Linked DNA regions of Actinospica robiniae DSM 44927. The protein of the gene in region 1 interacts with the protein of each later gene in a pairwise test. Links are inferred from orthologs where the notes say so. Each region holds a gene or a part of one and is shown in the gene's direction. Other genes may lie near its edges.

The links. Proteins that work in one complex are often made in the same cells at the same time.
Region 2: the proteins of rplA (region 1) and thrS interact in binary tests that used the Escherichia coli proteins (3 or more experiments, as listed by UniProt). The link is inferred for Actinospica robiniae DSM 44927 from one-to-one orthologs.

Annotation. Positions count from the first base shown.
Region 1 is NZ_KI632511.1:5,433,328-5,439,315, reverse strand. What follows is about bases 1,499-4,457. They hold rplA (50S ribosomal protein L1), read left to right. Parts: upstream 1,499-2,600; coding sequence 2,601-3,314; downstream 3,315-4,457. Other genes in these bases: ACTRO_RS22975 (SCO4651 family lipoprotein), read left to right, coding at 3,512-4,378; rplK (50S ribosomal protein L11), read left to right, coding at 2,069-2,500; nusG (transcription termination/antitermination protein NusG), read left to right, coding at 1,499-1,869. Outside these bases: ACTRO_RS23010 (MFS transporter), read left to right, coding at 1-346; preprotein translocase subunit SecE, read left to right, coding at 770-1,057; more of nusG, read left to right, coding at 1,141-1,498; rplJ (50S ribosomal protein L10), read left to right, coding at 4,764-5,285; rplL (50S ribosomal protein L7/L12), read left to right, coding at 5,370-5,756. UniProt on the Escherichia coli protein: One of the primary rRNA binding proteins, it binds very close to the 3'-end of the 23S rRNA. Forms part of the L1 stalk. It is often not seen in high-resolution crystal structures, but can be seen in cryo_EM and 3D reconstruction models.
Region 2 is NZ_KI632511.1:4,215,431-4,220,553, reverse strand. What follows is about bases 1,872-4,771. They hold thrS (threonine--tRNA ligase), read left to right. Parts: upstream 1,872-2,263; coding sequence 2,264-4,279; downstream 4,280-4,771. Other genes in these bases: ACTRO_RS17900 (DUF1684 domain-containing protein), read left to right, coding at 4,605-4,771; ACTRO_RS17910 (hypothetical protein), read right to left, coding at 1,872-2,037. Outside these bases: ACTRO_RS17915 (slipin family protein), read right to left, coding at 1-468; more of ACTRO_RS17910, read right to left, coding at 712-1,871; more of ACTRO_RS17900, read left to right, coding at 4,772-5,123. UniProt on the Escherichia coli protein: Catalyzes the attachment of threonine to tRNA(Thr) in a two-step reaction: L-threonine is first activated by ATP to form Thr-AMP and then transferred to the acceptor end of tRNA(Thr). The rate-limiting step is amino acid activation in the presence of tRNA.

The DNA of each region.
Region 1 (5,988 bases):
GCCGTACAGCCACCTCGTCCCCGGACTGGTGCTCGGCGGCATCGGCAACGGCCTGTTCTTCGCGCCGATCGCCAACCTGGTTCTCGGCTCGGTGCGGCGGGAGCAGGAGGGCATCGCCTCCGGCGTGAACAACGCCATCCGCGAGTTCGGCGGTGTGCTCGGCGTGGCCGTGATGGGCGCCGTCTTCGCCGCCCGGGGCGGCTACGGCCCCACCGCGACGCTCAGCGCGCAGCAGCATTTCGTCAACGGCGTGATCCCCGCGGTCTACATCGGAGCCGCCGTTCTGCTCGTCGCCTCGGCCACGATCTGGGCCCTGCCCCGGCGCGCTGCGGCCTCGGCCGGGTAAGGCATTCGACGGCGGACCATGGAACCCGTTAGACTGCTCGCCAGTGCAGAGCGATCTCACCTAGGGTCGTAGCTCAATTGGCAGAGCACCGGTCTCCAAAACCGGGGGTTGGGGGTTCAAGTCCCTCCGGCCCTGCACGCAAGCGGTCCCCGGGAGGGGTTCAAGTCACAGAACCTCTCCGGGGCCCTGCACAGCACGGCGTACGAAAGGTTCATATCAGTGGACCTCTCGCGGGCCCTGCGGACTTTCACAGCCGCGCCAGGTCTTCTCCGCTCGGAGGTAGCCCTGGCGCGGTTGTGCGTCGTACGCTGTGCGTTGCACCGCCAAGAGCGTGCCGAGACTGAGCAGTGAGGTAGACACGTGAGCCAGACGCGCAGCAACGCCGACGAGGAAGTGGACGGCGTTTCCGACGGCGAAGAGGAGATCGAGGACGCCGTCGTCAAGCAGACGCGCGCACAGCGCAAGGCGGCCAAGCGCCGGGCCAAGGCCCGTCGTGCCGCCGGCGGCTCGTCCTCCCCGCGGCGCAAGCGCACCAGCCCGGCCCTGTTCGTCCGGCAGATCATCGCTGAGCTGCGCAAGGTCGTGTGGCCGACCCGCAGCGAGCTGTTCACCTACACCAGCGTGGTGGTCGTCTTCGTCGCGGTGATCATCGGCCTGGTGGCCGCCTTCGACTTCGGTGTCACGCACGCCGTCAGCGCCGTCTTCGGCTGAACACCCCTGCCGATTCCGGCTACTCTGGAGACAGACAGAAGTGGGGCGGGACACCCCGGTGTGCCCGCCCCCCAGGTTTTTGTGTGAGCTTCAGGGAAGAAGAGGCCGTAGTGTCCGACATGAACGAATCGGATTCGGAGCTGCTCGAGGAGCCGCAGGAGCAGGTCGCGGCCGAGGACGTGGAGCAGGTCGCGGCCGAGGACGTGCCGGAGCCCGAGGAGCCGGGCACGACTGAGGACTACCGAGAGGCGCTGCGCCGCCTGCCGGGTGACTGGTACGTGGTGCACTCGTACGCCGGGTACGAGAACCGGGTCAAGCAGAACCTCGAGACCCGCCTGGTGTCGCTCAACGCCGAGGAGTCGATCTTCCAGATCGAGGTCCCGATGGAAGAGGCCATCGAGGTCAAGAACGGCCAGCGCAAGAAGGTCAAGCGCAACAAGTTCCCCGGCTACGTGCTCGTGCGCATGGAGATGACGAACGAGGCGTGGGGCGTCGTGCGCAACACGCCCGGTGTGACCGGCTTCGTCGGCGACGCGCACAACCCGTACCCGCTGACCCTGGACGAGGTCGTCAAGATGCTCGCCCCGGAGGAGGCCGAGGTGCAGCCGGGCGCGCCCAAGCCGGCGGTCGAGGTCAAGGTGCTCGACTTCGAGGTGGGCGACTCGGTCACCATCATCGACGGGCCGTTCGCCACGCTGCAGGCCACGATCAACGAGATCAACGCCGACTCGCAGAAGGTCAAGGGCCTGGTGGAGATCTTCGGCCGGGAGACGGCCGTGGAGCTCTCGTTCTCGCAGATCCAGAAGAACTAGCGCCGCCGTCTCGGCCCGCGTCCGCGTACCCGAGCCCGTCCCCGCACGTTTTGGTGTGCGGTGACGGGCTCGGGTACTCTTGGCGTTTGTGCCATGAATCCGCCCGCGCCCGTGGCGACGAGCGCGCCGGCCGGAGGCACGATTCCGCGGCCCAAGGCCGCGGCCCCTTTCACTGTTCAAGCAGTTAGGACCCCGGAGCATGCCTCCCAAGAAGAAGCTGTCAGCGATCATCAAGCTGCAGATCAAGGCCGGTATGGCGAACCCGGCCCCGCCGGTCGGCCCCGCGCTGGGCCAGCACGGCGTGAACATCATGGAGTTCTGCAAGCGCTACAACGCGGAGACCGAGTCGCAGCGCGGGCAGATCGTTCCGGTCGAGATCTCGGTCTACGAGGACCGTTCCTTCACCTTCGTCACCAAGACCCCGCCGGCCGCGCGGCTGATCCTCAAGGCCGCGGGTCTGGACAAGGGCAGCGGCGTCCCGCACAAGGACAAGGTGGGCTCGCTCACCCCGGCTCAGGTGCGCGAGATCGCCCAGCTGAAGATGGAAGACCTCAACGCCAACGACATCACGGCGGCCGAGAAGATCATCGCCGGCACCGCCCGGTCGATGGGCGTGACGATCTCCGAGTAACCCGCCGGATCCGACCGGATCCCGCGCCACGCAAGGGTGGTAGGGCCTGCGCAGGCCCGGACGACCACGAACTCCACGAATCAACGGAGCTGTTTACCTCATGAAGCGCAGCAAGGGTTACCTGGCGAACGCGGCGAAGATCGACCGCGACGCCCTCTACTCGCCGCTCGAAGCGGTGAAGCTGGCCAAGGACACCGCCTCGGCCAAGTTCGACGCGACCGTCGAGGTCGCCCTCCGCCTCGGGGTCGACCCCCGCAAGGCCGACCAGATGGTCCGCTCGACCGTCATCCTGCCGCACGGCACCGGTAAGACCGCCCGGGTCCTGGTCTTCGCCACCGGTGAGCGCGCGGAGGCGGCCCGTGCCGCCGGCGCCGACCACGTGGGCGGTGACGAGCTGATCGACGAGGTGGCCAAGGGCTTCCTCGACTTCGACGCCGTCGTCGCCGACCCGGCGCTGATGGGCAAGGTCGGCCGACTCGGCCGGGTGCTCGGCCCGCGCGGCCTGATGCCGAACCCGAAGACCGGCACGGTCACCCCGGACGTGGCCAAGGCCGTGTCCGACATCAAGGGCGGCAAGATCGAGTTCCGGGTGGACCGGCACTCGAACCTGCACCTGGTGATCGGCAAGGCCTCGTTCAGCACCGAGCAGCTGGTGGAGAACTACGCCGCCGCGCTCGACGAGATCCTCCGGGTCAAGCCGTCCGCGTCGAAGGGCCGGTACCTGCGGAAGGTCACCATCGCCACCACCACGGGCCCGGGCGTCCCGGTCGACCCGAACCGCACCCGCGGCCTGCTGAGCGACGACGAGGCCTGATCCGGCCCCGCTCGCCCGGTCTGATCGTCCCTCAGGGGCGTCCCGTTCGCGGGGCGCCCCTGAGGCGTTTCCCGGGGATGTGTCTCAGGTTCGTACAGTTTCGGTCCGAGGGCGCATGTCCGTCCGCCGCCCTGGTTACTGTGGAGAGCAGAACGCGACCGGCGGCTTGGAAGGCCGCCGGGACGGGAGGGTGAGACATGAGCGGGCAGCACAAGCGGATCGGGATCGGTGCGGGCGTCGTCGCGCTGGCGGCCCTGGCGATGGCGGGATGCTCGAGCCACGGGGGCTCGAGCGCGGCGCCCGCGCCGGGCACGGGTTCGCAGGGCGACGGCGCGGCGATCGCACTGGTGGCCGACGCCATGGACCAGGCCGGCAAGGCCGACACGGTGAAGATCACCGGCACGATGGTCACCACCGGGCAGAGCGCGATGACGGCGGATCTGAGCGCGCAGGAGCAGTACAGCCCCTCGCTGGAGATGTCGATGAGCATCGGCGCGGACGGGCAGAACATCAGTGACGTGCTCGTCGGCTCCACGATCTACCTGCAGTACCCGGGTCTGTCCACGCTGACGGAGGGCAAGCCCTGGGCGAAGATCGACCTGGACAAGGCGGGCGGCTCGGCGGGCTCGCTCTCCACGATCCTGAGTCAGGCCAAGAACTACGACCCGACCACGCAGCTGTCCGCGCTGCTGGCCACCGGCGACGTCAGCGAGGTGGGCCAGGAGACGGTGGACGGCCGGCAGGCCACGCACTACTCCGGCACGCTCACCTCGGCCCAGGTGCTGGCCCTCGGCAGCAGCCAGGCGCACCTGACGGCCGATCAGGTCGCCCAGCTGCAGAGCGAGTTCAAGGCGGCCGGCATCAAGTCCGAGGCCATCGACCTCTGGGTCGCCGCGGACAAGCTGCCGGTCGAGATCAAGATCGCGCAGCAGGCGAGCACCACCTCGGTGAAGATGGACATGCACCTGTCCGACTGGGGCGCGAAGGTGAACATCGGCGCGCCGCCGGCGGACCAGGTCTTCGACCTCACCGGCAAGCTCGGCTCGATCGGCATGGGCGGCTGATCCGATCCCGTCCGATGATCGCAGGATCCGGCCCGCGCCGCTCACGGCGCGGGCCGGATCGCGTTCGAGGCGCGTTCCGGGGCGGGGAGGGCGCCGGAGAGGAGACCGCGGGGCGGGCGATTTGCCCTGTGTGCGGGCCGCGGGTTAGCCTTGACCCGATCCGATGACCGCTGGTCGCTGCTCGCGTTCGCGTAGAGCAGTCGAAGGTCCTGCGACCGCAGGTGGCCCGCGCAGGTGTATGTAGGTGAGCTTACGACTCGATCGCCCGAGTCGGCCCTGACCCCGTGCGCCCGCGCATGGGGTTTTCTTGTTGCCGCAGCATCTCCGCCCGCCGTGATACGCGGGACCGACGGTCCTCACACACCACCGTCCCGGAAGGAGGGCCATGGCGAAGGCTGAGCGTCAGGCCGCCGTCGAGGAGCTCACGGCTCAGTTCCGTGAGTCCAACGCGGCCGTGCTGACCGAGTACCGCGGGCTCACCGTGAAGCAGCTCAAGGAGCTGCGTCGCGCCCTGGGTGCGGACACGCAGTACGCCGTCGTGAAGAACACCCTGACCCAGCGTGCGGCCAGCGAGGCCGGCATCGAGGGTCTCAACGACCTGCTGGCCGGGCCGTCCGCGATCGCCTTCATCAAGGGCGACGCGGTCGAGGCCGCCAAGGGTCTGCGTGACTTCGCGAAGGCCAACCCGCTGCTGGTGATCAAGGGTGGCGTGATGGACGGCAAGCCGCTGTCCGCCACCGAGGTCACCAAGCTCGCCGACCTCGAGTCCCGCGAGGTTCTGCTGGCCAAGGCCGCCGGCGCCATGAAGGCGTCCCTGGCCAACGCCGCTGCGCTGTTCCAGGCCCCGCTCACGCAGTTCGCCCGCACCGCGGACGCCCTGCGCGCGAAGGTCGAGCAGAACGGCTGAGCTGCCGTCCAACCCCCGGGCAGCGCGACACCTCACGGTGCACCGCCGCCCGACCCCGATTCGTAGTACCGAAAGGAAGTCATCATGGCGAAGCTGAGCAACGACGAGCTGCTTGAGTCGTTCAAGGAAATGACGCTGATCGAGCTCTCCGAGTTCGTCAAGCTGTTCGAAGAGGTCTTCGACGTCAAGGCCGCCGCCCCGGCCGCCGCCGTCGTGCAGGCCTCCGGTGGCGGCGAGGCCGCCGCCGAGGTCGAGGAGCAGGACGAGTTCGACGTCATCCTCGAGTCCGCCGGCGACAAGAAGATCCAGGTCATCAAGGTCGTGCGCGAGCTGACCTCGCTCGGCCTGAAGGAGGCCAAGGACCTCGTCGACAGCGCGCCGAAGGCGCTGCTGGAGAAGGTCAACAAGGAGGCCGCCGAGAAGGCCAAGGCCGACCTCGAGGCCGTCGGCGCGGGCGTCTCGGTCAAGTAGTTCCAAATAGCCGCCCTGCGCCCTCCACGGGGCGTAGGACAGCTTGCCGCAGGGCCGTATCGGGTGGATCGCCCCACCCGATACGGCCCTGTGCCGTTTCCCGGCAGTCGTCTCCCGGCGGCTGCCTTCCGCCGTCCCCGGTCCCGGCCGCCGCACCGCCCCCGAGGGCCCCTGGCGCCCCTGGCGCGCCGCCGCTCGACCGTGTGGACTTCCACGGCCCCGTACGCGGCCC
Region 2 (5,123 bases), 1.2 Mb from region 1 along the record:
GATGTGGATGCCCCAGCCCACCGCCGGCGACTCGAGCAGCAGGGCGAGCCCCTGGTTGAGCTGCTCGCGGTTGGAGAGCAGCTCGTCGAGCTCGGACTTGCCGATGATCGAGCGCAGCGAGGTCTGCGCGACCTGGATCATCGCGAAGGAGAAGTCCTGGACCTCTATCAGGGCCTTCACCGGGTCCATCACGCGGTAGTAGACGACCGCGTCCACCCGCACCGTGACGTTGTCCCGGGTGATGCCCTCCTGCGCCGGCACCGGAGCCGTGATGATCTGGGTGTTGACGCGCACCATCTTGTCCGAGAACGGCCGCAGCACCGCGATCCCCGCCTCGCGCGGCCGCCCGAGCACCCGCCCCCAGCGGAACACGACCCCGCGCTCGAACTGCCGCACGATCCGGAAGCGAGGGCGTCCGACGAGCCCCCCGAGGACGATGACCGCGAGCGCGATGTCCAAGCCCACCATGGCACTCGCTCCTTTGCGAGAAGGCACAGGATTCGTGTACGTACGTGTGTTCTGATCGTAGCTCTTCGTCGCGAGCCCTGTACATGACGCCGCGCGCACCGCGCCGACCCCGTCTCTCCCCGCGCCGAACGGTCGTGCCCAGGTCAGGGGTGATGTCGGGGCTCGCCGATCGTCCGCTGATCGCCGTTCCGACGTCGGTGACCGTGCGTGACCAACACGGCTCAGCGGCTTCGGTGCCCTCGCTTAGCGGTATTCCGCCAGCCGTGGCCTTATCCCCAGCCCCACCAGCAGCAGCGCCGCGCCCGCCATCGCCCACGGCAGCCACAGCCACGGCCCCAGGTCTGCCGTCAGTCCGTCGGATGCCTGTTGGAACGAGGCCAGTCGCGCCGCGGAGAGGTTCTGCAGACCGAGGTCGTAATCGAAGAAGTCGAACGCGTCCTCGTGCCGGGCTGTCCCCGTCTCCACCGAAAGCGCGTCCGCGACATCGCCGTCGACGACGTCCGTATGGATGGTGGCGTAGTCGGCGTCGGGACCGGCGTTCCACAGCTTCGCCGAATCCGTCGCGGCGGATCCCAGACCCTTGAGATCCTCGTCGACGGCCCGAGTCTTCTGGGTGACGATGTTCCAGTCCAGGAACGGCATCAGCACACTGCGCACGGCCGCGCCGTCCGTGTCGTAGCTGTCGGCGCGGGTGTCGACCACCTGCAGATACGCCGTCAGCCGCCCGCCCGCCACACTCGCGTCCTGCGATGCGGCGGTGAGCGCCACCGCCGCGCCTCCCAGCAGGGCGACGGTGACCGCCGTGGCGGCCAGCAGAGCCGGGTTGAGCCGCCGGCGGTACCACCTGGCGAAGGCGCGCTGGGCGACGATCAGCGCCCCCGCCGTCGCGACGCCCAGAACCGAAGTCCCGATCAATCCGACCAGAGCCCACGTGTGCGCAGCAGCGGCGGCCGACGTCGATGCGGACACCGTTCGGTCGCGCAGTTGCGCCGCCGCGACCAGGACGACGTTGCGCATCAACGTCTCCGCCCGGCCGTAGTAGCCGACGGCGGTCTGCGTCGGCGAGCCCGCGAAGGCACCGGGGTACTCGTCGAGCCCGATCGCCGCGTCAGCTATCGACCGGTACTGCGTCACGTCCCCGGCCAGCGCCGAAGTGTCAACGCCGGGCGCCCCCGCCAGAGCCTGCAGGTCCGCGTCGACCTGCGCCGTCCTCGCGTTGTACGCGCTCAGAGCACTGAGGTGGTTCCCGGCGAAGACGCCGTCGCCCGCGGTCTGGAAATCCCCGTCCCCCAGCATCACCAGCCGCGCCGCCTCGGCGTCCAGATCGGCCAGTGCGAAGTAGAGGTCCCCCGCCGTCGCGGCCGTTGCCGCCCGCGAGGTCACCGTCTGCGCCCGCGCTCGGGCCTGCAGGAACGCCGCCGCTGTCACTGCCATCAGGGCGAGGAGCGCGACAGTGAGCAACGTCGCGATCAGCCGCACCCGCGTCGGAGTGGCGCGGTTCGGCGGCGTAGGACGAGCCGAAGGAGCCGCGGGCGCAGACCAGCCCGGCTGCGCGACAGTGGTGGCCACGGTGACAAGGTAATCGCACTAAGTGAACGTCAGGCGACGCGGCGGGAAAGACTGGACGGGTCGCTCTCGGCGCCCACCCCGCACGACGGACGATCTCTTGGGCGGGTTTGAGCGGGGTCGCCGGGGTCGGTGGCATGCATGGCCCCGGCCCCCGGCTCGGTACCATCGTGCTAGGCCACCGCAGGAGCGGTGCCGAAGAGCTTTTCGAGAGAGCAGGAGTGCCACGGTGTCCGAGATCCGTGTGACCATCGACCGCCTACCCGACCAGCGGGAAGAGCGGACGGTCACGACGGGCACGACGATCGGCCAGCTGTTCGCCGAGGTGTTCGCCGGCGACCGTTCCAACATCGCCGCCCGCCTGCGTGCCGACGCGACCGAGCCGTTCCTGGTCGACCTCGACCGCGAGCTCGCCGAGGGCGACGCGATCGAGCCGGTCGCGATCGATTCCGAGGACGGCCGGGCGATCCTGCGCCACTCGACCGCGCACGTCATGGCCCAGGCCGTGCAGGAGGTCTTCCCGGAGGCCAAGCTCGGCATCGGCCCGCCGATCCGGGACGGCTTCTACTACGACTTCCAGGTCGGGCGCCCGTTCACCCCCGAGGACCTGAAGACGATCGAGCAGCGCATGCAGGCGATCGTCAAGCAGGGCCAGCGTTTCTCCCGCCGCCCGGTCACCGACGCCGCCGCGCGCCAGGAGCTGGCCGGCGAGCCGTTCAAGCTCGAGCTGATCGGCCTCAAGGGCTCCGGCGGCGACGTGACCACGGACGACGGCGCGAACGTCGAGGTGGGCGGCGGCGAGCTGACCATCTACGACAACCTCGACCCGAAGTCGGGCGAGCTGTGCTGGAAGGACCTGTGCCGCGGTCCGCACCTGCCCACCACGCGCAACATCCCGGCGTTCAAGCTGATGCGCTCCGCCGCCGCCTACTGGCGCGGCAGCGAGAAGAACCCGCAGCTCCAGCGGATCTACGGCACCGCCTGGGAGTCGAAGGACGCGCTCAAGGCCCACCTGGACTTCCTCGCCGAGGCCGAGAAGCGCGACCACCGCAAGCTCGGCACCGAACTCGACCTGTTCTCCTTCCCGACCGAGATCGGCTCGGGCCTCGCGGTGTTCCACCCCAAGGGCGCGATCATCCGCAACGAGATGGAGCAGTACTCGCGCCAGCGGCACATCGAGGCCGGCTACGAGTTCGCCTACACCCCGCACGCGACCAAGGGCACGCTGTTCGAGCTCTCCGGCCACCTGGACTGGTACAAGGAGGGTATGTACCCGCCCATGCAGCTCGACGAGGGCGTGGACTACTACCTGAAGCCGATGAACTGCCCGATGCACAACCTGATCTTCCGCTCGCGCGGGCGGTCGTATCGGGAGCTGCCGCTGCGCCTGTTCGAGTTCGGCACGGTCTACCGCTACGAGAAGTCGGGCGTCGTCCACGGCCTGACCCGCGCCCGCGGCTTCACCCAGGACGACGCGCACATCTACTGCACCCGCGACCAGATGGCCGAGGAGCTCGACAGCCTTCTGACGTTCGTCCTCGACCTGCTGCGCGACTACGGCTTGAACGACTTCTACCTGGAGCTCTCCACCCGGGACCCGGAGAAGTCGATCGGCACCGACGAGGCGTGGGCCGAAGCCACCGAGACGCTGCGCCAGGTCGCGCTCAAGCGCGGCCTCGACCTCGTCGACGACCCGGGCGGCGCCGCGTTCTACGGCCCGAAGATCTCGGTCCAGGCCAAGGACGCGATCGGCCGCACCTGGCAGATGTCGACGATCCAGCTCGACTTCATGGAGCCCGGCCTGTTCGACCTGGCCTACAAGGGCTCCGACGGCGCCGACCACCAGCCGGTGATGATCCACCGCGCCCTGTTCGGCTCCATCGAGCGCTTCTTCGCCGTGCTCCTCGAGCACTACGCCGGCGCCTTCCCCGCCTGGCTCGCCCCGGTCCAGGTCACCACGATCCCGATCACCGACGCCCACATCCCGTACCTCCGCGACGTCGCCGCGAAGCTGCGCGCCCAGGGCGTCCGGGTCGAGGTCGACGCCTCGGACGACCGCATGCAGAAGAAGATCCGCAACGCCCAGAAGGCCAAGGTGCCGTTCATGCTCATCGCGGGCGAGGAGGACGTCACCAAGGGCGCCGTCTCCTTCCGTTACCGCGACGGCTCGCAGAAGAACGGCATCCCGGTCGACGAGGCCGTCGCCGAGATCGTCGAAGTGGTCCGCTCCCGCCGCAACGACTGACCTGGCGGCAAGTGCCGGGCTGCCGCCTCGGCGGCACGTGGGCGCTCGCCGTCGCGCGGCCTGAGCGCGCGTGACTTGTGTGCTGCTGCATCGCCGCACCGGAGATCGAGAAACGATCCCGGTGCGGCGACGCACTGCTTCACGCTCCCGACGTCCACTCCGCACGGCGCCGCTGTCTCGGCGGCGATCTCCCTCCGGCTCCCAATCCGGTGCCCCGGAACACGCGAGCCTGCGCTTAGGGAACACGCGAGCCCGCGTGGCGGTTGTATCCGCCGGACCGCCGGTCAGCTGCGGCCGAACCAGTGACGACAAGAAGCGGGGACACGTGAGCGAGGCCGAGAACTGGCAGCAGTGGCGAACTGAGCGCGAGGCGAAACTGCGCGCGCCACACGGCGTGCTCGCTCTCACGGGCACACACTGGCTCGACGAGACCCCCGCCCCGATCGTCGAGGGCGAGCCGGTCCTGTGGAGCGCTGGTCCCGACGGAGCCTCAGTCATCCTTACCGCAAAGGCCGAGCACGGCCTTGTGCTGCGCGGCGAGCCCGTCGACGGCACGGTCACGCTGTACCCGGACACCGCCGAGCACCCCGACAAGGTCAGCGCGCCCGACTACGACATCCTCCTCGTCCCGATCGAGCGCGAAGGCGTCGCTGCCCTGCGCGTCTACGATGCGAACGCGGCGACGCTTAAGGCCTTCGACGGCCTCGAGGTGTTCGACTACGACCCGAACTGGGCCGTGCCCGCCACGTTCCGCCCGTACGACGGACCGCGCGTCGAGAAGGTGGTCAACGTCGACGGCGTGGCCCGCGGGCTCGGCCTCGACGGCACCGTCGAGTTCGAACTC